2 regions of the Cupriavidus sp. CP313 genome follow, and region 2 is predicted to be linked to the other one. Evidence: predicted binding sites of a transcription regulator. Region 2 holds the regulator's gene; the other holds the start of a gene.

Region 1 (10,955 bases), on a different contig from region 2:
CGCGATACACTGCCGGCCAAGGCTTTCGTGCTGACGCTGCGCATCGAGAGTGCCGATGCTGCTTCGGCGGCCGCCGCCTGACCTGTCCCAACCCAGCCACCACCCCATGCCACCCCGAATGTCCCGAGCGCCCGATCCCATCCTGGTCATCGACGACGAGGCCGACCTGCGCGAGCTGCTGGACATCTCAATCCGCCGCATGGGCCATGACGTGGTGCTGGCCGGGTCCCTGGCCGAGGCGCGCGAGAAGCTGGCGCAGGGCCGCTACAGCCTGGTGCTGACCGACATGCGCCTGGGCGACGGCCTGGGCATCGAGATCGTGCGCCAGCTGTCGGCCGCGCCGGAGCGCATCCCGGTGGCGGTCATCACCGCCTACGGCAGCGCCGACAACGCCGTAGAGGCACTCAAGGCCGGCGCCTTCGACTACATCGCCAAGCCGGTGTCGCTGGAGCAGCTGCGCAGCCTGGTGCTGAACGCGCTGGGCCGCCAGCAGCGCGACAGCACCGATGCCGAAGCCGCCGCGGCAGAGCAGGCCGCCGACCGCGCCGCCGCCCTGCTGCCCGGCCATTCCGCCGCCATGCAGGAGGTGCGCCGCTCGCTGTCGCGGCTGGCGCGCAGCATGGCGCCGGTGGTGATCAGCGGCGAATCCGGCAGCGGCAAGGAGCGCGCCGCGCGCGCCATCCACGCCACCAGCGGGCGGGCCGCGCATCCCTTTATCGCCGTCAACTGCGGCGCCATCCCCGAGAACCTGATGGAGTCCGAGTTCTTCGGCCATGTCAAAGGCGCCTTCACCGGTGCCGACGGGGAGCGCGGCGGCTTCTTCCAGGCCGCCAACGGCGGCACGCTGCTGCTCGACGAGGTGGCCGACCTGCCGCTGCCGATGCAGGTCAAGCTGCTGCGCGCGCTGCAGGAGCGCCGCGTGCGCAAGATCGGCGCCAGCCGCGAAGACGCCGTCGACGTGCGCGTGATGTGCGCCAGCCACAAGGACCTGGCCGCGATGGTGGCGGCCGGGCAGTTCCGGCAGGACTTGTATTACCGGCTGAACGTGCTGGCGCTGCGCATGCCCACGCTGCGCGAGCGCGGTGAAGACATCCCGGTGCTGGCGCGCGCCATCCTGGACCACCTGGCGGTGCGCTACGGCGACCCGCGCCCCAAGCGGCTGTCGCCGGCGGCGCTGCAACGGCTGGTAGCCTATCCCTTCCCCGGCAACGTGCGCGAGCTGGAGAACCTGCTGGAGCGCGCCTACGCCTTTGCCGAGAGCGAAGAGATCGAGCTGGCCGACCTGGGCCCGCTGGACGCCGGCGCCGAGCGGGCCGGGCTGATGCATGCCCCCGTGCCGGCGATGGCGCCTACTAACTATTACGCCCCCTGGGGCGCCGCAGGCATGTGGGCCCCTGTGCCGCCGGCCGCCGCGCCCGCGCCGGCCCTGGCAGAGCCGCCACCCGTGGCACCGGCCCCGGCCAGCGCGCCTGAACCTGAGCCCGCCGGCGACCCCGCCGAACGTGCCTGCCGCGGCATCGTCTTCCCGATCGACCTGCCGGCCAGGCTGGAAGCCGTGGAGCGCGAGCTGATCCTGCAGGCGCTGGCGCAGACCAACTTCAACCGCACCGCGGCCGCGCCGCTGCTGGGCCTGAACCTGCGCCAGCTGCGCTACCGCATCCAGCAACTGGGCATCCGCGAGGCCATGGACGCCGCCGACCGCAGCGCCGTGGAAGGCGAGGGCACGCCATGACCAAGCCTGCGCACCGCTACTTACCCGACGCCGACGGCTGGGTCCCCGCCGCGCGCCGCGTGCCGTCGCCCAATTTCGATGAGCGCCCGGCCGGCATGCCGGTGGACCTGGTGGTGCTGCACAACATCAGCCTGCCGCCCGGCCAGTTCGGCAGCGGCGACATCGAGGCCTTCTTCCAGAACCGGCTCGATCCCAACAAGCACCCGTTCTTTGCCACCATCCACCAGGTGCAGGTGTCCGCGCACTTCCTGGTCACCCGCGAGGGTGAGCTGGTGCAGTTTGTCCCGTGCACGCAGCGGGCCTGGCACGCCGGGCAGTCGGACTTCTTCGGCCGCGCCCGTTGCAACGATTTCTCCATCGGCATCGAGATCGAGGGCTGCGACGACCTGCCGTTCACCCTGGCCCAGTACGACACCGTGGCCGCGCTGGTGCCCGCGCTGCTGGCCGCCTACCCGGTGCGCGCGATTGCCGGCCACAGCGACATCGCCCCCGGCCGCAAGACCGATCCCGGCCCGCATTTCGACTGGGCGCGCTTTGCCAGCCAGGCGGGCGTGGCGCCGGGCATGTTGCCCTACCAGTGCCTTGGCGCGGCTGGCCAGGTGACGAATCCTTAACCTCATTCCCCATCCCCGTGCGCCCCGTTCCGGCGCACATGCCCTACCTCGGGGTGGGGCTATCGCAACCTCGCAACAATCAAAAAAATTTTTGTGAAATGTGCAGTTGCGAACGGTCTGGCGAAAACCCTTGCGAGTATTAGGCTTGCGGGCATGTGGCGCTGCCGCATCGGCGCCGCCGCCCCCGAAAAAGCGCTTGTCAAGACTGGTCATTCGGATTCGTTTCACTATACTTAGCCCAGTTTCAGGCAGCACCCACTATATCTAGTAGTCAAACCGGGGAGCCGGCCCAAGGGCGAGTCAGGGATCACGAAGTTCGTGCATCGTCTCGAAACCGCCCGCTAAGGCCAGCGAATCACAAGAGTCCCTGGCGAAATGTTCACGTAAAGGCAGTCTGTCCGCCCCGACTTCACGCCGGGAGGGACGTTCTTTTCGCCGCATTTCGCCAGGGACTCTTTTGTCTCTTATTTCCAGGGTAAAAACAGGAGTTCTCATGCAAACGGCCCAGAACGAAATCACCACGGGTGGCGCCGCCGCCGGTATCGCACCGACCGCGCAGCAGACCCCCGCCAACGCCGCCAATACGAACTACCCGGATCACAAGATCATTCGACGCAATGGCGCCGTGGTGGCTTTCGAGCCGTCCAAGATCGCCGTTGCCATGACCAAGGCCTTCCTCGCCGTGAACGGCGGGCAGGGCGCCGCGTCCGCGCGTGTGCGCGAGATCGTCGAGCAACTGACTGACAACGTCGTGCGCGCGCTGGTGCGCAGCCGCCCCAACGGCGGCGCCATCCATATCGAAGACGTGCAGGACCATGTGGAACTGGCGCTGATGCGCTCGGGCGAGCATGAAGTGGCCCGCGCCTACGTGCTGTACCGCGAGAAGCGCAAGGACGAGCGCGCCCAGGCCAACGCCCAGGCCGTGGCCCGCGTGCAGGAAGGCGGCATCTCGGTCAACGTGACCGATGGCGGCGTCACGCACGTGCTGGACATCGCCGCGCTGCACGACCTGATCGACAACGCCTGCAGCGGCCTTGGCAATGCAGTGAGCGCCGAGCCGATCCTGAAGGAAACCCTGAAGAACCTGTACGAAGGCGTGCCGATGACGCAGGTGTACGACTCGGCCATCCTGGCCGCGCGTACCCTGATCGAAAAGGACCCGGACTACAGCCAGGTCACCGCCCGTATCCTGCTGCACACCATCCGCAAGGAAATCCTGGGCACTGAAGTGACCCAGTCCGAGATGTCCAGCCGCTACGCGGAGTACTTCCCCAAGTTCATCGCCCGCGGCATTCAAGCCGAACTGCTGGACGAGCAACTGGCCACCTACGACCTGGCCCGCCTGGGCGCGGCGCTGGACGCCGGCCGCGACTTCCAGTTCAACTACCTGGGCCTGCAGACCCTGTACGACCGCTACTTCCTGCATATCGATGAAACCCGCATCGAAATGCCGCAGGCCTTCTTCATGCGCGTGGCCATGGGCCTGGCGCTGAACGAGAAGGACCGCGAAGCGCGCGCCATCGAGTTCTACCAGCTGCTGTCGTCGTTCGACTTCATGTCGTCCACGCCGACCCTGTTCAACTCCGGCACCCGCCGCTCGCAGCTGTCGTCGTGCTACCTGACCACCGTCTCCGACGACCTGGAAGGCATCTACGAAGCGCTGAAGGAAAACGCGCTGCTGTCCAAGTTTGCCGGCGGCCTGGGCAATGACTGGACCAACGTGCGCGCACTGGGCTCGCACATCAAGGGCACCAACGGCAAGTCGCAAGGCGTGGTGCCGTTCCTGAAGGTGGTCAACGATACCGCCGTGGCGGTGAACCAGGGCGGCAAGCGCAAGGGCGCCGTCTGCGCCTACCTGGAAACGTGGCACCTGGACATCGAAGAATTCCTGGAACTGCGCAAGAACACCGGCGACGACCGCCGCCGCACCCACGACATGAACACGGCCAACTGGATTCCGGACCTGTTCATGAAGCGCGTGATGGAAGCCGGCGAATGGACCCTGTTCTCGCCCGCCACCTGCCCGGACCTGCACGACAAGGTCGGCAAGGAATTCGAAAAGGCCTACCTGGGCTATGAAGCCAAGGCCGCCAGCGGCGAACTGAAGCTGTTCAAGAAGCTGCCGGCGCTGCAACTGTGGCGCAAGATGCTGGGCATGCTGTTTGAGACCGGCCACCCGTGGATCACCTTCAAGGATCCGTGCAACATCCGCAGCCCGCAGCAGCACGTGGGCGTGGTGCACAGCTCCAACCTGTGCACGGAAATCACGCTCAACACCAATGAGAGCGAGATCGCCGTGTGCAACCTGGGTTCGGTCAACCTGGTCGCCCACATCGCCAAGCAGGCCGACGGCACCTACGCGCTGGATCACGCCAAGCTGCAGAAGACCGTGCGCACCGCCATGCGCATGCTCGACAACGTGATCGACATCAATTACTACGCCGTGGACAAGGCGCGCAATTCCAACCTGCGCCACCGTCCGGTCGGCATGGGCATCATGGGCTTCCAGGACTGCCTGCACGTGCTGCGCACGCCGTATTCCAGCGACGCCGCCGTCAAGTTTGCCGATACCTCGATGGAAGCGGTGTGCTACTACGCCTACAAGGCTTCGACCGAGCTGGCCGAAGAGCGCGGCCGCTACAGCACCTATGAAGGCTCGCTGTGGGACCGTGGCATCCTGCCGCAAGACTCGCTCAAGCTGCTGGCCGAAGAGCGCGGCGGCTACCTGGAAGTGGACCTGTCCAGCACGATGGACTGGGACGCGCTGCGCGCCCGCATCAAGCAGCACGGCATGCGCAACTCGAACTGCATCGCGATCGCCCCGACCGCGACCATTTCGAACATCATCGGCGTGTCGGCCTGCATCGAGCCGACCTTCCAGAACCTGTACGTCAAGTCCAACCTGTCGGGCGAGTTCACCGTGGTCAACGACTACCTGGTGCGCGACCTGAAGGAACGCGGCCTGTGGGACGAGGTGATGGTTGCCGACCTGAAGTACTTCGACGGCTCGCTGTCGCGCATCGACCGCATCCCGCAAGACCTGCGCGACATCTACGCCACCGCGTTCGAAGTGGAGCCGACCTGGCTGGTGGAAGCCGCCAGCCGCCGCCAGAAGTGGATCGACCAGGCCCAGTCCCTGAACATCTACATGGCCGGCGCCTCGGGCAAGAAGCTGGACGACACCTACAAGCTGGCCTGGCTGCGCGGCCTGAAGACCACCTACTACCTGCGCACCATGGCTGCGACCCACGTGGAGAAGTCCACCGTGTCGCGCGGCTCGCTGAACGCAGTATCGTCGGGCAGCGACAGCGGCTCCGCCCTGGAGGCAGCCGCCGCATCGGCCCCGGCCATGCCGGAAGCCGAAGGCGCGGTCTGCACGATGCGCCCGGGCGACCCTGGCTTTGAAGAGTGCGAAGCCTGCCAGTAATCACGAAGTAACCACCTACCCCGGGGTTTGCTCCCCTCTCCCGCCCGCGGGAGAGGGGCCGGGGGAGAGGGCCGGCGCCACCACGAAGTGACAAGTCAAACCACCCGCCGCCCCCAAATCGAATCACGGAGAACCACATCATGCTGAGCTGGGACGACGACGTTCAAGCCACCCCGCAGGCCGCACCGCAGCCTGCCCTGCAACCCGCTGTTGCCGCCACGGCCGACCAACAAGGCGTTCTGCCTCCGGCCGCCACGCAGCCCGGCATCCTGGGCGACAACCCCAACGCCGCCGCCGCGCAAAGCAACCGCCGCGTCAACGCCGCCGACAAGCGCGTGATCAACGGCTCGACCGACGTCAACCAGCTGGTGCCGTTCAAGTACAAGTGGGCGTGGGAAAAATACCTGGCCGGCTGCGCCAACCACTGGATGCCGCAGGAAATCAACATGTCCCGCGACATCGCCCTGTGGAAAGACCCCAACGGCCTGACCGAAGACGAGCGCCGCATCATCAAGCGCAACCTCGGCTTCTTCGTCACCGCCGACTCGCTGGCCGCCAACAACATCGTGCTGGGCACCTACCGCCAGATCACCGCGCCGGAATGCCGCCAGTACCTGCTGCGCCAGGCCTTTGAAGAGGCCATCCACACCCACGCCTACCAGTACATCGTGGAGTCCCTCGGCCTGAACGAAGCCGAGATCTTCAACGCGTACCACGAAGTGCAGTCGATCCGCGACAAGGACGAGTTCCTGATCCCGTTCATCGACACGCTGACCGACCCGTCGTTCAAGACCGGCACGCCGGAAAACGACCAGAAGCTGCTGAAGAGCCTGATCGTGTTCGCCTGCATCATGGAAGGATTGTTCTTCTATGTGGGCTTTACGCAGATCCTGGCGATGGGCCGCCAGAACAAAATGACTGGGGCTGCCGAGCAGTATCAGTACATCCTGCGCGATGAGTCGCTGCACTGCAATTTTGGTATCGACCTGATCAACCAGATCAAGCTGGAGAATCCGCATCTGTGGACGGCGGAGTTCAAGGCTGAGATTACTGAGTTGTTCAAGAAGGCGGTGGACCTGGAGTATCGCTACGCTGAGGACACGATGCCGCGTGGGGTGCTGGGGTTGAATGCGCCGATGTTTAAGGGGTATCTGCGGTTCATTTGCAATCGGCGGTGCCAGCAGATTGGGTTGGAGCAGCTGTTCGCGAATGAGGAGAATCCGTTCCCGTGGATGTCTGAGATGATTGACTTGAAGAAGGAACGTAACTTCTTTGAGACGCGCGTCATTGAGTATCAGACGGGTGGGGCGTTGAGCTGGGATTGAGGCGCGCCGCCGAGCGACACAAGTGTTGCCTTTTTTGACGCTAGTCACGCCTTTGCAATGACATAGCCATGCCTTTTGGCACATCGCTAGCTCGAGGCGATGGGAGTGTCTCAGAGCAGGAGCTTTCGGAGGCATTCCGGCCGTCCGACCAACTGCAACGGGTCCACCCTCGAGGCGGCGCCTAGCTCGGCGACTCGAGGCGACCCCGCTGTGTAGGGCCGTCACGGAAAAAGATAAGACGAAGAGAACGGACAGGGGATGATGGCTCACAATGGGGTTGATCCCCCCCCCTTTTTTCTACCGTCTAGGAGACGAAATCCCAGCCCCATTAAGAGCTTCCAGATGGCGGCATACGGGTCAATACGGCAGTGGGTTCCTTTGCCAGTATTGCGATGACCTTTCGGGCGCATGGTTCGATCATGTGTCTAACCGATAATAAAAACGGAGTTGGGTTGTGGCTGTACGAAAGATGTCCCCAGAGATCGTGTCTCTCATTCACCATGTCGAACTAAATGAATCGGGGTGGTGGAAAAAGGCTGTCGGGCAAGTCATAAAAGGTGTGCTTTGGACCGCCGATGTCCCGCTTACGATAGGCGAACTGCAATCAAACTTCCGTCTTGAAACCGGAGTCGAGCTATCTGAAGCCACACTGGAGCGGCAGTTGCACGCGCTTTCGTCTCAGCAGTGTGTCTCCTTTATGCCCGGTGAAGTCCAGAGGTTTAAGCTCACGGAGCAGGCGCGGGCAGAGTTAGCAGCGGCTAAGCTTCAGGCCGAGCTTCTGGAAACGCAGTGTCGGGAGGCGTTTCGGATGAACTGCTCGGTACATTGCCCTGAGTTGAAGCCGGAGCAAGTCTGGGCACGTTTCGAGCGTGCATTGGTCGAAGCCGTGCGGATTGCGGGCGCAAACCTCTATCACTTGCTTGTAGACGGGAATCTCGAGCGGGAAGGCGATTGGGTTGCCAAATTCCTGGTTGATTTCGATACCTGTCACCACGATGGGCTCAGAAAGATACTGGCGGCTTTCTTTTCGCCAAAGAACATTGCTTGTAGGAGTCAAGTACTTCGGCTCTTGACCGCGCATTTCTTTGCCGAAGCTACGCAACTTAGTCCCGAAACGCTTGCGTCCATTGAGAAGAAGCGGCGCCAGCGAAAGATCAAAGTTGTCCTTGATACGAATTTCATCTTTTCGATACTTGAGCTTCACGATAATCCGGGAGACGACTCGGCCCTGTCCCTTGTGGAGATGGCTGCGCGGACAAAGGGGAATCTTGAAATCAAACTCTATGTCCTGCCCGGAACTCTTGATGAAGCTGAGCGCGCGCTGGCAAATCAGGTGAAACTGATTGAGCGGGTACGTACGACCCGAGCTATCGCTCGAGCAGCGATCAAGGAACCGCTCCCTAGCATCGCCAGGAAATTTTTTTCTGCTGCTGCGCAAAGCCCCGGCCTGACCGCCCAAACGTTCTTCCAACCCTATATTGATGACCTGCGTACCATCCTCCAGGCAAAGGGCATTGAAGTGCTTGATGTGCATGCCGCCGTCTACAACAAGCGCCAAGACGTGGTTGACGATGTCCTCGAGGAGGAGGAAAGAGAAGCTCGTGAAGTGCCCGACAGCAAGAGGAAAAAGGGGTACGAGACTCTTCTACACGATGTTGTCCTGTGGCACGCGGTCAACGACCGCAGGCCGGAACTGGTAGATTCGCCGTTTGATGCAGAGTACTGGGCGGTATCGATCGACTGGCGTCTGATTGGTTTCGACCGGAAGAAGCGCTCTAGTGGAGCGTCTCGCATGCCGGTGGTACTTCACCCGAGCAATTTCGTCCAGTTGGTCCAGTTCTGGGTGCCCCGGACGACGGAGATGGAGAACAGCCTCATAGATGGATTGCGCCTGCCCTTGTTCTTCCAATCGTTCGACCCTGAAGACGAGCGAGCCACGCTGCAGGTGCTCCAAGCTATTTCCCGCTATGAAAACATTGGTGACCTGCAGGAAGAGACCGTCAGCTCGATCCTGGCGAACCGCGCGCTAAGAAGTCGGCTGCGCGATGCTGATGCTGCAAACGAAGAAATCTTCGAGCTTGTGCAGGCAGAGGTTCTGTCCGAACACAAAGCCGCATTAGCTTCGCTGGAGGACACTAAAGGCAAGCTGAACACAATGTCGGCAGACTTGACATCCGAGCGAGAAAGCCGTCGGATTGCCAAGGACGCCCTGCATGCAACAGAGACGGAGTTGCACACCACTCAGGAACGCCTCACGGAGGCAAACGAAAAGTTCCGACAGGCAGAAGTAGCCAGCAGTCAAAGTTCAGAAGAGGCTGCAAAGGCGAAGTGCGAGGCCTTGCGAACGAAGTACCTTATGTTCGCGGTAGTGTTGCCGATCGCTGTTGGATTGTTTTTAGCCGGCGTAGCGTATGCGATCACCCTGTGGCTGGACGTCGCGCGTGTGACCAGCATGAAGTGGTTGATCGTTCCGGCGGTCGGGTTGAGCCCGGTAGCGCTTGCTTGCGCATTGTCACCACGTTTTACTGGTCGCCATACCGAACTCGCAGGTTGGGGCGTGGCACGAGCCGTGGATTGGATCGGAAAGAAGGCCGTCGCCGGACCATTTGGTCTCGCTGCTGGGGCTGTCTACCAAGGCGGAGTCTACGATTGGATCAAAACGCTTCCTCCCGGCGGGGGCGCAGGCTAGTTTTCCACTAGGCCGCGTCATTGCTGTTGCCGGGGCCTACCGTGGTGCGCGTTTGGCTTTGTGCAATCACCGGGGAGGTAGAAGCGAGGTACCAGTTGAAACCGGAGACGTTGTTTGACGCTGTCAGAGGAATATTCCCATGCCGCACAAGCATACAAGTTGGTCGGGGTTGGCGTCACAAGTTGGGAGAGCACTCCTCGCCAGGAAAGGGGTAAGCCTAGGAGAGGCCGCGCCCCTCCTTGTTGAAGAACGGACAACAGCCCGTGGACTCGACGGGAAGCTGCAGCGCGGCACATACAGCTTTTCACTCTTTCTCGAACTCTTGACGGTGCTTCGTGCAGAGGCCCCACCGCAATGGCAGCCCATCCTTCTAACAAAGGACCTGCCCTATGCCACGAAGGCAAAGTTCATACTGCTACGCGAACTTACGAAACGAGGGCTCGACCGCGAGGATCTCATTCGGCGCTTGAAGAACGAGCACATAGAACCGCCGCGTCACGAAGCCGCAGATCGGACCATGGAGGATGGGACCTTTTCAATGATCCTAATGTTGCAGCTAGCAGCCGTGACCGCGGTGGAGGGTATGGAGCGATTCGTGGATACGAGCGACTTGATACTGGCAGCATCCCAATTAAAGCGGGAATGACGGCATCACGAGCTGGTGTCTACGCGCGTGAGAACACGCTCGACCTCCAGTTTCGGAAAGGATCAAATTAACCTCGACGCAAAGCCGTGCTTCAAACCTCTACCAATCTTTCAGTAGGCAATATTGCTGGCCCGGCGTCCGCCTGCGGTTTGGACGATGCGGCGCTAGACGCTTGGCTGAGGGCGCGGAGGGCCGCCAAGGAAGTGGTCGGCTAGCATTCAACGCTGGTATCGCGTTGGCCGCGCCGCAAATCCTTCAACGCCTAAGGCGCAGTGCGATGAACATTTCGGCTGAAATGGACAGCGTGAAGCGCAAGATGATCTTCGGAGGTAGGGACGGAGGAACCGGCTGCCAAACGCCCGGCGGTCGGTTCATTAATCAGCGAAGGTTGGGTCGGATGCTACACACGTTGTTTGCGGCTTGTGCAGTTGCCTTCGTATGAGGTCTGAGCGTCGCAGAACGACCCTTCTCGGACAGTGATGAGATTCTGTCCTCTGGCGGCTTACGATCCATAGCGGCCAT
Region 2 (10,955 bases):
CCGCCCACCTTCGACACGTAGGACAGGCGCGTGGCAAACACGCCGCGCTCGCCCAGCAGCTTTTCATAGATGTAGTCGGCGATCTTGTGCGCGGTCACGCGCAGCTGGGACTGGTTGACGGTAAAGGCCAGCCCGCCCAGGCTCTGGCCCTTGACGGTGTCGTACAGGCGGAAGCGGACCTCATACTTGCCGCCGGCGGCCGGGGTCACGCTGCCGGCGACGAAGGCATCGGCGCCGCGCGACTTCCAGCTGCCCAGGTCGACATTGGCGGATTCCGCCACCGTGGCGCCGCCCGGATCGACATTGAGCAAGCGCCCGCTGCGCGCCAGGTCGGCGCGGATGATCGCGGTCAGGTTCTGCGGGGCCTGGGCCTCGCCCTGGAAGTTGGCGGTCGCAACCGGGATCTGGCTGGAACCGACCCCGGAGATCTCAACGTTGAGTTGCGCGTGCGCGGCGCCGGCTGCCATCGTCATCGCCGCGGCCAGCCAGGCCATCAGCGCGCGGCGGCCGGCCAGGGGGACCGGGCCGATGGCACGTTGGGATTCGGGTTGGGTTGCGTTGTGCCGCCTCGCGGACAGCCAATTGGGGGCCCAAAGCTTTCGCATGCTGCTCCTCAGTCGATTTCAAATTTCGTCGGGCACGGCAGGCAATCGGCAACACGGGCAAATGCGGCATTGCAGCGCGTGGCGCATGCCCCGTCTGCGTGCGTAGCGCACACTGCCGGCCGCGTCAGGCAACCTGTCATGCTAGCGCTGGGACCAAGACCCGGCGATGAAGGTTGCATTATGTTGCAAATCATGCCGCCCAGGTCACTCAGTCCTTCGGCCGGAAGGTAATGGTGAAGCTGGCTGGCGCCTTGCCGTTCTCATCACGCGGCAGCGGGTCGGAACGTTCCACCGCGCGCAGCACGGCATTATCCCAGCCCGAGTTGCCGCTGGACTTGGACAGCCGCGCCGACAGCAGCGAACCATCCGGCGCCAGCTGCACCGACACCACCGCGGTCGGGTTGCCCGGCACGTCCTCGGTAAAGACGATATTCGGCTTGACGCGGCGGCGCACGCGGTCGGAATAGCCCGGCGACGCCTTGCCACCGCCGCCGGCACCCGCGCCGGCCGTACTGCCCACGCCGCCACCGCCCGCGCCGGAGCCGCCGGCCAGCGCCTGCAGGCGCGCCAGCTCGCTCTTGCGCTGGGCATTGGCCGCAGCCTCGCGCTTGGCATTGGCGTCGGCATCCGCCTTGGCTTTGGCCTTGGTCTCGGCGTCTGCCTTGGCCTTGGCGTCCGCCTGGGCCTTTGCCTTGGCGTCCGCTTCCTTGCGTTCTGCTTCCTTGCGCTCGGCCTGTTCCTTGCGCTGCTGGTCCTGCTGCGCTGCCTTCTTCTTCGCGTCGTCCTTGCGCTGGGCTTCCTTGCGGTCAGCCTCGCGCTGCTCCGCTTCCTTGCGCTCGGCTTCCTTGCGATCCGCCTCTTTACGCTCGGCTTCCTTGCGGGCAGCCGCCTGCTTGCGCTCGGCCTCTTCGCGCGCTGCCGCCTCGGCACGGCGCTTCTGGCGTTCCAGCGCGATGTCGGCGTCGTCCTCGACCTTGCTCTTCACCTCGGGCAGCGGCGGGGCCGGGCGCGGCTGCACCACCGGCTCCGGTGGCGGCGGCGGGGGCGCGGTGGCGGCCGGAATCTCTTCCCACAGCTCGGCCTCGGCGCCGACGGGGGTGCTGCTCTGCAAGCGCACGCCGTAGTACAGCACGACAGCCAGCAGCATGTGCATGAAGAGCGCGAACAGGAAGGAACGCAGGGTTCCCCGCTCCTTGACCGGCTGGTAGGGATAGGCGGCGACGGTCTTCATCAGGCGCAACGGCAATCAGATAGGCGCTTCAATGCGTCAGGAGGTCTTGGACTTGACCATCAGGCCGACGCGCTTGATGCCATCGGCTTTCAGGATCGACATCACGTCCAGCACCGCCTCGTACTTGACCGCGCGGTCGGCGGCAATCACCACCGGCTGGTCGGGATTCTCGTTCTGGCGCTGGTGCACAAAGTCGAGCAGGCCCTGCTTGTCGAGCTTGCGCTCGAAGGCGTTGCCAGCGTTGTCCTTGCCGCGCGCGGTGAGCTGGCCGCTCTCGTGCACGGTGACCACGATCGGCGGCGCCTTCTGCTGCGGCGTGGCGTTGGCCACGGTGGGCAGGTCGACGGTGGCGGGGCTCACGATCGGCGCCGCCACCATGAAGATGACCAGCAGCACGAGCATGACGTCGATGTACGGCACGACATTGATCTCGGCGCTGGCCCGGCGGCGCGAGCCGCCGCGGCGCTGAATGGCTGCCATTGCAGGACTCCTGGAAACGCCGGCCCGGGCTTGCGCCCGGACCGTCTGGATTAGATTCGATACGTGTGCAGTTAGCGTGCCTGCCGTTGCAGGATGTTCAGGAACTCTTCCATAAAGCTCTCGAACCGGATCGCCAGGCGGTCGATCTCCGTGGCATAGCGGTTGTAGGCGATCACCGCCGGAATCGCCGCGAACAGGCCGATCGCGGTCGCCACCAGCGCCTCGGCAATACCGGGGGCCACCGATGCGAGCGTCGCCTGCTGCACATTCGACAGGCCGCGGAATGCGTTCATGATCCCCCAGACCGTGCCGAACAGGCCGATATACGGGCTCACCGAACCCACCGACGCCAGGAACGGCAGATGCGATTCCAGCACATCCATCTCGCGCTGGTAGGCCGCGCGCATCGCGCGCCGGGCCGCATCGAGCAGCGCGCCGGCTTCGTTGCCGCGCTCGCGTGCCTTCAGGAACTCGCCCATGCCGGATTCAAAGATCCGCTCCAGCGCGCCGGTGTTGTGGCGGTTGTTGACGGCACTGTTATATAGCGCCTGCAGGTCGCCGCCGGCCCAGAAGTCGCGTTCGAACCCCTCGGTCTGGGTGCGCGCCGAGCGCAGCGCCAGGTGCTTGCGGAAAATATAGGTCCACGAAAACAGCGACATGGCGAGCAACAGCACCATGACGGCCTGTGCCAGCAGGCTGGCGTGGAGCACCAGCGTAATGATCGACATGTCTTGCGTGACGGTCACGGGATTCATCGTGCGGACTTGATGGTAGCTAGAACGGGGTCGGGAATCGGGGCGGGACGGAAAGTGCTTCGATCGACACACCCAACGCGGATCGCGCCAGAGGCCAGCATCAGCTCGCCACGCCAGGCTTCCTGGGTGAACTGGACCGACGCCGGGCCGACCCGGTCGATGCGCGTGCGGATCTCGAGCTGGTCATCCAGCCGGGCGGGCGCATTGTAGTCCACCGCCGTGCTGCGGACGATAAAGACCACGCCCGCCTCGCCGGCGAGCGACTGCTGCTCGATGCCTAGCGAACGCAGCCACTCGGTGCGGGCGCGCTCGAAGAACTTCAGGTAGTTGGCGTAGAACACTACGCCGCCCGCGTCGGTGTCTTCCCAGTACACCCGCAGGGTCCAGACAAAGTTTGTCATGGCCGCGATTGTAACGGAGAGCGATAGCGGTTTCGTGTAAACCCGCATGACGACTTTGCAACAGCAAGTTGCTGGCCAGCCCTTGCCAGTCCTCGGCTGGCGGGGCCGACGGCTTGCGGCGGGCGCCCGCCTCGCGCTACACTGCGCGCAACCATTCCATCTTGCGCGACTGGCGAAGTCAGTGGGCACTACCACGAGGAAGCGCAAGTTCTCTGGCGTGACGTTCATTGCGCGTTCGCGTAACGTTCAGCACGCCTAGGCGTGAAGTGCTTTGCGCCTGCCGCTCGCCTGGGCAGCGAATGGGAAGCAGGGTGCGCCCTGCACCGACGGTTACAAGGTGCCGCCGGTGCTGGTCGCCGCTAGCCTTCCCCGCGCGCCCTACCCCCGATGCGTGAATCGGATTCCCTATTTTTCAGACGAGTTTCGCCATGTTCGAACGCAGCCGTTTTACGATCGACCAGATCGACCCCGAGGTCTTTGCCGCCATCCAGAAGGAAAACCAGCGCCAGGAAGACCACATCGAGCTGATCGCCTCCGAAAACTACACCTCGCCGGCCGTGATGGCCGCGCAGGGTTCGCAACTGACCAACAAGTACGCCGAGGGCTACCCCGGCAAGCGCTACTACGGCGGTTGCGAATACGTCGACATCGTCGAGCAACTGGCCATTGACCGCGTCAAGCAGCTGTTCGGCGCCGACGCCGCCAACGTGCAGCCCAACTCGGGCTCGCAGGCCAACCAGGGCGTGTTCTTCGCCATGCTCAAGCCGGGCGACACCATCATGGGCATGAGCCTGGCCGAAGGTGGCCACCTGACCCACGGCATGGCCCTGAACATGAGCGGCAAGTGGTTCAACGTGGTCAGCTACGGCCTGAACGCCCAGGAAGACATCGACTACGACGCGCTGGAAAAGCTGGCGCAAGAGAAGAAGCCCAAGCTGATCATCGCCGGCGCCTCGGCCTTCGCCCTGCGCATCGACTTCGAGCGCATCGGCAAGGTCGCCAAGTCGATCGGCGCCTACTTCATGGTCGACATGGCCCACTACGCCGGCCTGATCGCCGCGGGCGTCTACCCGAACCCGGTGCCGCACGCCGACTTCGTCACCACCACCACGCACAAGAGCCTGCGCGGCCCGCGCGGCGGCGTGATCCTGATGAAGGCCGAGCACGAGAAGGCCATCAACTCGGCCATCTTCCCCGGCATCCAGGGCGGCCCGCTGATGCACGTGATCGCCGGCAAGGCCGTCGCGTTCAAGGAAGCGCTGACGCCTGAGTTCAAGGCCTACCAGCAGCAAGTGGTGAAGAACGCCGCCGTGCTGGCCGAGACCCTGATCGCGCGCGGCCTACGCATTGTCTCGGGCCGCACCGAAAGCCACGTGATGCTGGTCGACCTGCGCGCCAAGAACATCACCGGCAAGGAAGCCGAGCGCGTCCTGGGCGAGGCGCATATCACCGTCAACAAGAACGCCATCCCCAACGATCCGGAAAAGCCGTTCGTGACCTCGGGCATCCGCCTGGGCTCGCCGGCCATGACTACGCGCGGCTTCAAGGAAGAAGAAGCCCGCATCGTCGGCAACCTGATCGCCGATGTGCTGGACAACCCGCACGACGCCGCCAATATCGCCAGCGTGCGCGAGCAGGCGGCAGCCCTGACCAAGCGTTTCCCGGTCTACGGCTGATGCATCGAGGCCGCCCATGCGTGTTCGCATGAGCGGCCGGCAGCTCCGCAGGCCGGCGCCCCAGGGCACCGGCTTGCGGGCCTCGCCAACCCGCCCCGCCACCGCAGAACGACAACACGGACAAGGCAACGGGGTTCAACTGAAGGTGGTCCGGCATGAAATGCCCCTTTTGCGGTCATTCCAATACCCAGGTACTCGACACGCGCATGTCGGAAGACGGCGATGCCGTGCGCCGGCGCCGCCGCTGCGAGGCCTGCGACCGCCGCTTCACCACCTATGAGCGGATCGAGCTGTTCTTCCCCGCCATCGTCAAGAAAAACGGCTCGCGCGTGGACTACACCCGCGCCAAGCTGAAGGACTCCATGCGCCTGGCGCTGCGCAAGCGCCCGGTCTCGGCCGAGGCCATCGATGAAGCCATCACCCGCATCGAAGAAAAACTGCTGGCACTGGGAGAGAAGGAAATCCCCAGCAGCCAGGTCGGCGAACTGGTGATGCGCGAATTGCGCAAGCTCGACAAGATCGCGTATATCCGCTTTGCTTCGGTGTATCGGAGCTTTGAGGACGTGTCGGAATTCCGCGACGTGCTGGATGAGTTTGCGGCGTCCACCCCTCGGAAGGGGTAGCAAAAGTAACAAAATCGTTGTTTAATCCCCGTTGCATTCCCGCAAGGCCCGCTATCGCCTATTAAAAGGGCCGGGATTGCAGACCAAAAAAAGAAGTTAACGAAGTCGGACGTCTTTTGACGGGGGTCAGAATGGGTCAACGCTGCCGCGGGGCAGCCGGCTTTGCCATGCTCGAAGCATTGGTGGCAATTGTCGTTCTGGCGGTTGGCGTGCTCGGGGTCGCCAGCCTGCTGCTGAATTCATCCCGCTTCACGCAACAAGCTTCCTACGACACCACTGCCATGCAGCTGGCCACCGAGATGGCCGAGCGCATGCGTGCCAATCCGGCCGTCTCGCAAACCGGCGCGGCGGCGGAAGCCATCACCCCGAACCGCTACTTCATCGACACGGCCAACGGGCAGCCACCCGCGCTCACGGCAGCAAACAGCCCGTACGCGATCGCCTGCTCGGGCACGGCGGCCGGGTGCGCACAGCAACTGGCGGATTTCGATGTCGCCGAGTTCTGGGAGCGTGTCAGCACAGGCCTGCCTGGCGGACGCGCCGTGATTTGCCGGGATATGGTCGCCTACGACCAGACCACCGGCTTCTCATGGGGATGCACGCCATCGGCCACTGGCCGCCCGGACGACGCACCGATTGTCATCAAGATCGGCTGGATCTCCCGGCTTGCCGCCAGGACCGTCGCGGCACAGGTCGACATGTCCGATATGGGCACGCGCCCCCAGGTGGTCATCGTGGCCACGCAGGGTACGGTGAACTGACATGCAGAACGCCAGGACGTATCTCAACGCCGGCCGGCATCGTCAACTGGGGCTGTCGCTGGTGGAGTTGATGGTGGCGATGACGCTGAGCCTGCTCCTGATCATGGCTGCCGCAGCGCTCTACCTGACCGGACGAGCCAACTACAACAGCATCGACGACACCACTGCGCTGGATGAGAAAGGCCGCTTTGCCGTGGATACCGTCGTGCGGATCGTGCGCCAGGCCGCCTGGAGCAACTATGCGGGCAACAGCGCCGCGGCCTCCCCCGGCGCCAGCGGGCCACCTGCGCCCAGCCCTGGGGGCGTCATGCTCACCACCACGAGCCTGTCGCCGACCATCAGCGGCCTCGACAGCTGCGGCGCCCCCACACAAGACCTCGGCAATCCGGCGCAGAACCTCGCTTGTCCTGCCCAAGCGGGCGCCGTGAACAAGAGCGATGTGCTGCAGGTCCGCTTCTTCGGTTCCGGCACGCAGCAGGACCGCACCGTTCCGGACAACAGCATGATCGACTGCTCCGGCAACGGCGTCGCTGAGCCGCAGGCCTGGGAAGACGCGGATCTCGCGCGCGGCATGGCGGTCTTCTATGTCAGCAACGATGCCAGCGGCATGCCGCAGCTGATGTGCGGCTATCGTCCACGGGACGCCGCCAACAAGGAAATCCTCACGGCAGGCATGGCGTACCAGGCTGTTTCGCTGATCTCGGGCGTCGAAGTCTTCCAGGTGCTCTACGGCGTGGATACGAATTTCGACCAGACCCCGGACCGCTTCCTGTCGGCCACCGAGGTGCTGGCCCTGCCCACCACCTGGCAGAACGTCGTCGCAATAAAGATTGCCATGGTGCTGATGGGCGATACTGCCAGCGCATCGCCTCAGGATCCGCCAACCTTCCGCCTGTTTGGCCGCCTGTTTCCGGGCTCGCCGGGCAATGACACGTCCTTCACGCCTGCCACGCAACTGCAGCGGATGCGACGCCTGTACACAGTCACCGTACAGCTCCGGAACATGGCCACCTGCACCACGTGCTCGCCGACATGAACGCCCGCACCGCGCCCCCCAACCCGCGTGGCATAGCGCTGATCACTGCCCTGGTGATGCTGCTGATCATCAGCGTCATCGCCATCGCCGGCGCCCGGCTAGCCATTGGCAGCAAGCGCATGGCATCGAACCAGCGCGATCGGGACCTGGCTCAGCAAGCGGCCGAGGCAGCCTTGCTGGATGCAGAAATAGACATCCAGGGTGTCGCCGCCCTAACCACCCGGTCGGCCATCTTCTCCGGCACCACGATGAATGTCCTGCCGTTCGTGGCGGGCTGCAATACCGGCGTCACAGGCGCCTCACCCTTCCAGGGATTGTGCGACCCGGTGCTCGACGGTACGCCGAACTGGCTTTCCGTTGACTTTAGCCAGACTGGGGCCAACGCACGCACCACCGCCTATGGCACGTTCACCGGCCGCAGGTTCCCGACCGCGACAGGCGGGCTGCTGCCTGCCGCGCTGCCGCGCTACATCATCGAGCCGATCAGCGACATGTCGCCAGGCGCGAGCGAGGGTGCATATATCTTCCGCGTCACGGCCGTCGGCTTTGGCGCAAACCCGGCGACCCGGGTCATGTTGCAGTCGTACTACCGAAAGGGGGAATGAATGGCAACGTCCATGACTGTCGCGGAGCACGGCAAATGAGCCGCATCCAGACATTCCTGTTCGCGGCAATGGCTGCGGTTCTCAGCCTGGCCGCTGGCCCGTTGCTTGCCGCAACAGAACAGAACAGCCTTGCGACAGTCAAGATCGCACAGGCGCCGCTGTACGGCCGCAATCAGAATATCCATCCCAACCTGCTGCTGACGCTCTCAGTAGAGTTCCCTACGGTTGGGGCAGCCTATCGCTCCGGTACGTATTCGCCGACCACCGAATACATTGGCTACTTCAATCCGCTCAAGTGCTACAACTACAGCGGAGGCAGCAGCAATGGCTATTTTGTCATTGCTGGCGACGCCAACACGGCCGATCACACATGCGCGGGCCAGTTCAGCGGCAACTTCATGAACTGGGCCACGGCCTCAGCCATCGATATGCTGCGATACGCGCTGACCGGGGGCGACCGCGTCGTTGACACCACCACGCAGACCATCCTGCAACGTGCCGTGCTGCAGGACAGTTTTTTCAACAGCAACTCTTACTTCCCCCGCAAGACTTACGACAAGGCGTCCTCGGTCACGCCTTTCAGCAGCAGGACCCTGTACATCACTTCATGTGGCAACAAGGTGTTCTTTGGGGACAGCACTGAGTCCGGCGCCAGTTGCGCGAGCCCCGGCAAATACAAGAACCAGGGCACCTACCTGGTACGGGTGCAAGTCTGCGATGCAAGTGAAGCCAAGTCCCGCACCGATCTCTGCAAGCTGTATCGCACCGGGTACAAGCCGGCTGGCGAAATGCAGCGCAATGCCGACAAGGTCCGCTTTGGCGCGTTTGGCTATCTGAACGACAGTGCCAATACCCGTTATGGCGGTGTCTTGCGGGCGCCCTTGAAGTATGTGGGGCCAAACACCGTCGACAGCAATTTCAATCAAGCCAACAACCTGCGCCGGGAATGGGATGACGACGGCGTATTCATCCAGAACCCCGAGAGCGCGTCAGAGAACATCAGCGGTGTCATCAATTACCTGAATCAGTTCGGGCGTTCCGGCGCCTATAAGTCATTGGATCCCGTCGGCGAACTCTACTACGAGAGCATCCGCTACCTGCAAGGCCGACAACCAACGCCCGAAGCCATCGACAACGCCAGCACCTACAAGGATGGATTTCCGGTCTACACGCAATGGACAGACCCCATCCTTGCCAGCTGCCAGAAGAACTACGTCCTTGCCATTGCCGATATCAATACGCACTGGGACCGATACATCCCTGGCAACACCAGGACGACCTACCTCTCCGGTGGCAAGCAGGTCTCTGCCAACGACTCGGCAAGGCCGGCAGACGCGATATCGAAATACAGCAAGTACAGCTTCGATGTCACCACCTGGACGCAGGCGGTGGCCGATCTTGAGGGTTCGGGAACATCCGGCAACAGCCGCCCCGACACCTCGCTCGCGAACCTGGCTGGCGCCGACACTGGCTCCAGCGGCCACGGTACCTACTATATGGCCGGCGTCGCATATTGGGCCCATACCTACGGCTTCCGCCCGGATATGCCGGAATTGCGCGTCACAACGTTCAGCATCGACGTCAATGAGAACGGGAACGGCAGCGTGGGCGACGAACAGCGCCGCAGCCAGATGTACCTGGCGGCAAAATATGGCGGCTTTGACGACCAGAACGGTGATGGCAATCCGTTCCGCACCAAGGGGGCTAGCGGCACCACAGTCACCAGCAATGCCGAATGGGAATCGTCGGGCGGATCCAATGTCCCCGCCAACTGGTTCCTGGCCGGGCAGCCGGCCGCCATGATCGCTTCCATCAAGAAGGTCTTCGCGCAAATCGTCAACGCGGCAGGCACTTTGTCTGGCGTGGCACTGACCTCATCCCAGGTGGCGAGCGACACCCTCTTGTTCACCCCCGGATTCGACCAGCGATGGAACGGGCGCCTGTCGGCACTGGCGGTGACCAATGATCCCAACACCGGCGTTCAGATCTCCAATGCCGAAACCTGGGAGGCCGGCAAGGTGCTGACTGCCCGCACCGCTGCCCGCAATCTGCTGACCTGGGTCCCGTCGGGCACCGCCGACAATTCAGGAACCGGCGCGGGTGCGGGCGCCACCTTCGAGTGGAAATCTCTCAACGCCGCGCAGAAGGCCGCACTGAAGATCGCGCCGACAGAGACCGACACCGTGGCCCAGAGCCGGCTCAGCTATCTGCGTGGCGAGCGCGGTCAGGAGCAAGCCACCGGCAGCACGGGGACCATGCGCTTGCGCGACTCACTGCTGGGCGACATCGTCAATTCCGGCCCCGTCTACATGGCGGCCCCGTCCGGCACTATCGCCGAAAGCGACTACACCGCGTTCTACAAGGCCCACAGCCAGCGTACTGCCGCCGTATACATCGGCGCCAACGATGGCATGCTCCACGCCTTCAATGCCGCCAATGGTTCTGAACTGTTTGCCTACGTGCCAAACGCAGTGTTCGCCAACCTGGCCCAGCTGACCTCGCCGAGCTATATCCATCGGCCTTACGTGGACGCCACGCCTGCCGTGGCGGAAGCCAGGGTGGGCAACGCCTGGCAGACCGTGCTGGTCTCTGGCATGGGTGGCGGCGCGCAAGGCCTCTTTGCGCTGAATGTCAGCGATCCTGCCAGCGTCGGAACCGGCAACGTATTGTGGGAGTTCACGGACAAGGATGATGCCGACATGGGCAACATCATGTCGCCGCCCCAGATCGTCAAGCTGTTTGCCGGCAAGGACTCCGACAACAAGCCTGTGTACAAGTGGTT

What was found. Region 2 encodes NrdR, which represses ribonucleotide reductase genes. Its sites were predicted from a motif close to CACNANATNTNGTG; they were not measured.
Region 1: ACW4E8_RS25735 (ribonucleoside-diphosphate reductase subunit alpha) is a predicted target of NrdR. The motif match lies at 2,603-2,616, and genes of this name have one in related genera.

Annotation. Positions count from the first base shown of each region.
Region 1 covers NZ_JBSVZB010000021.1:65,864-76,818, reverse strand. The annotation lists gene ACW4E8_RS25750 (sensor histidine kinase) at 1-81, shown strand, start outside; gene ACW4E8_RS25745 (sigma-54-dependent transcriptional regulator) at 107-1,732, shown strand; gene ampD (1,6-anhydro-N-acetylmuramyl-L-alanine amidase AmpD) at 1,729-2,346, shown strand; gene ACW4E8_RS25735 (ribonucleoside-diphosphate reductase subunit alpha) at 2,840-5,773, shown strand; gene ACW4E8_RS25730 (ribonucleotide-diphosphate reductase subunit beta) at 5,914-7,098, shown strand; gene ACW4E8_RS25725 (hypothetical protein) at 7,568-9,787, shown strand; gene ACW4E8_RS25720 (hypothetical protein) at 9,927-10,433, shown strand.
Region 2 covers NZ_JBSVZB010000005.1:253,101-264,055, forward strand. The annotation lists gene tolB (Tol-Pal system beta propeller repeat protein TolB) at 1-605, opposite strand, end outside; gene tolA (cell envelope integrity protein TolA) at 814-1,836, opposite strand; gene tolR (ExbD/TolR family protein) at 1,873-2,316, opposite strand; gene tolQ (protein TolQ) at 2,388-3,071, opposite strand; gene ybgC (tol-pal system-associated acyl-CoA thioesterase) at 3,068-3,472, opposite strand; ZMP/ZTP riboswitch at 3,628-3,773, shown strand; gene glyA (serine hydroxymethyltransferase) at 3,901-5,148, shown strand; gene nrdR (transcriptional regulator NrdR) at 5,304-5,771, shown strand; gene pilV (type IV pilus modification protein PilV) at 5,903-6,532, shown strand; gene ACW4E8_RS09835 (PilW family protein) at 6,534-7,568, shown strand; gene ACW4E8_RS09840 (pilus assembly PilX family protein) at 7,565-8,173, shown strand; gene ACW4E8_RS09845 (pilus assembly protein) at 8,209-10,955, shown strand, end outside.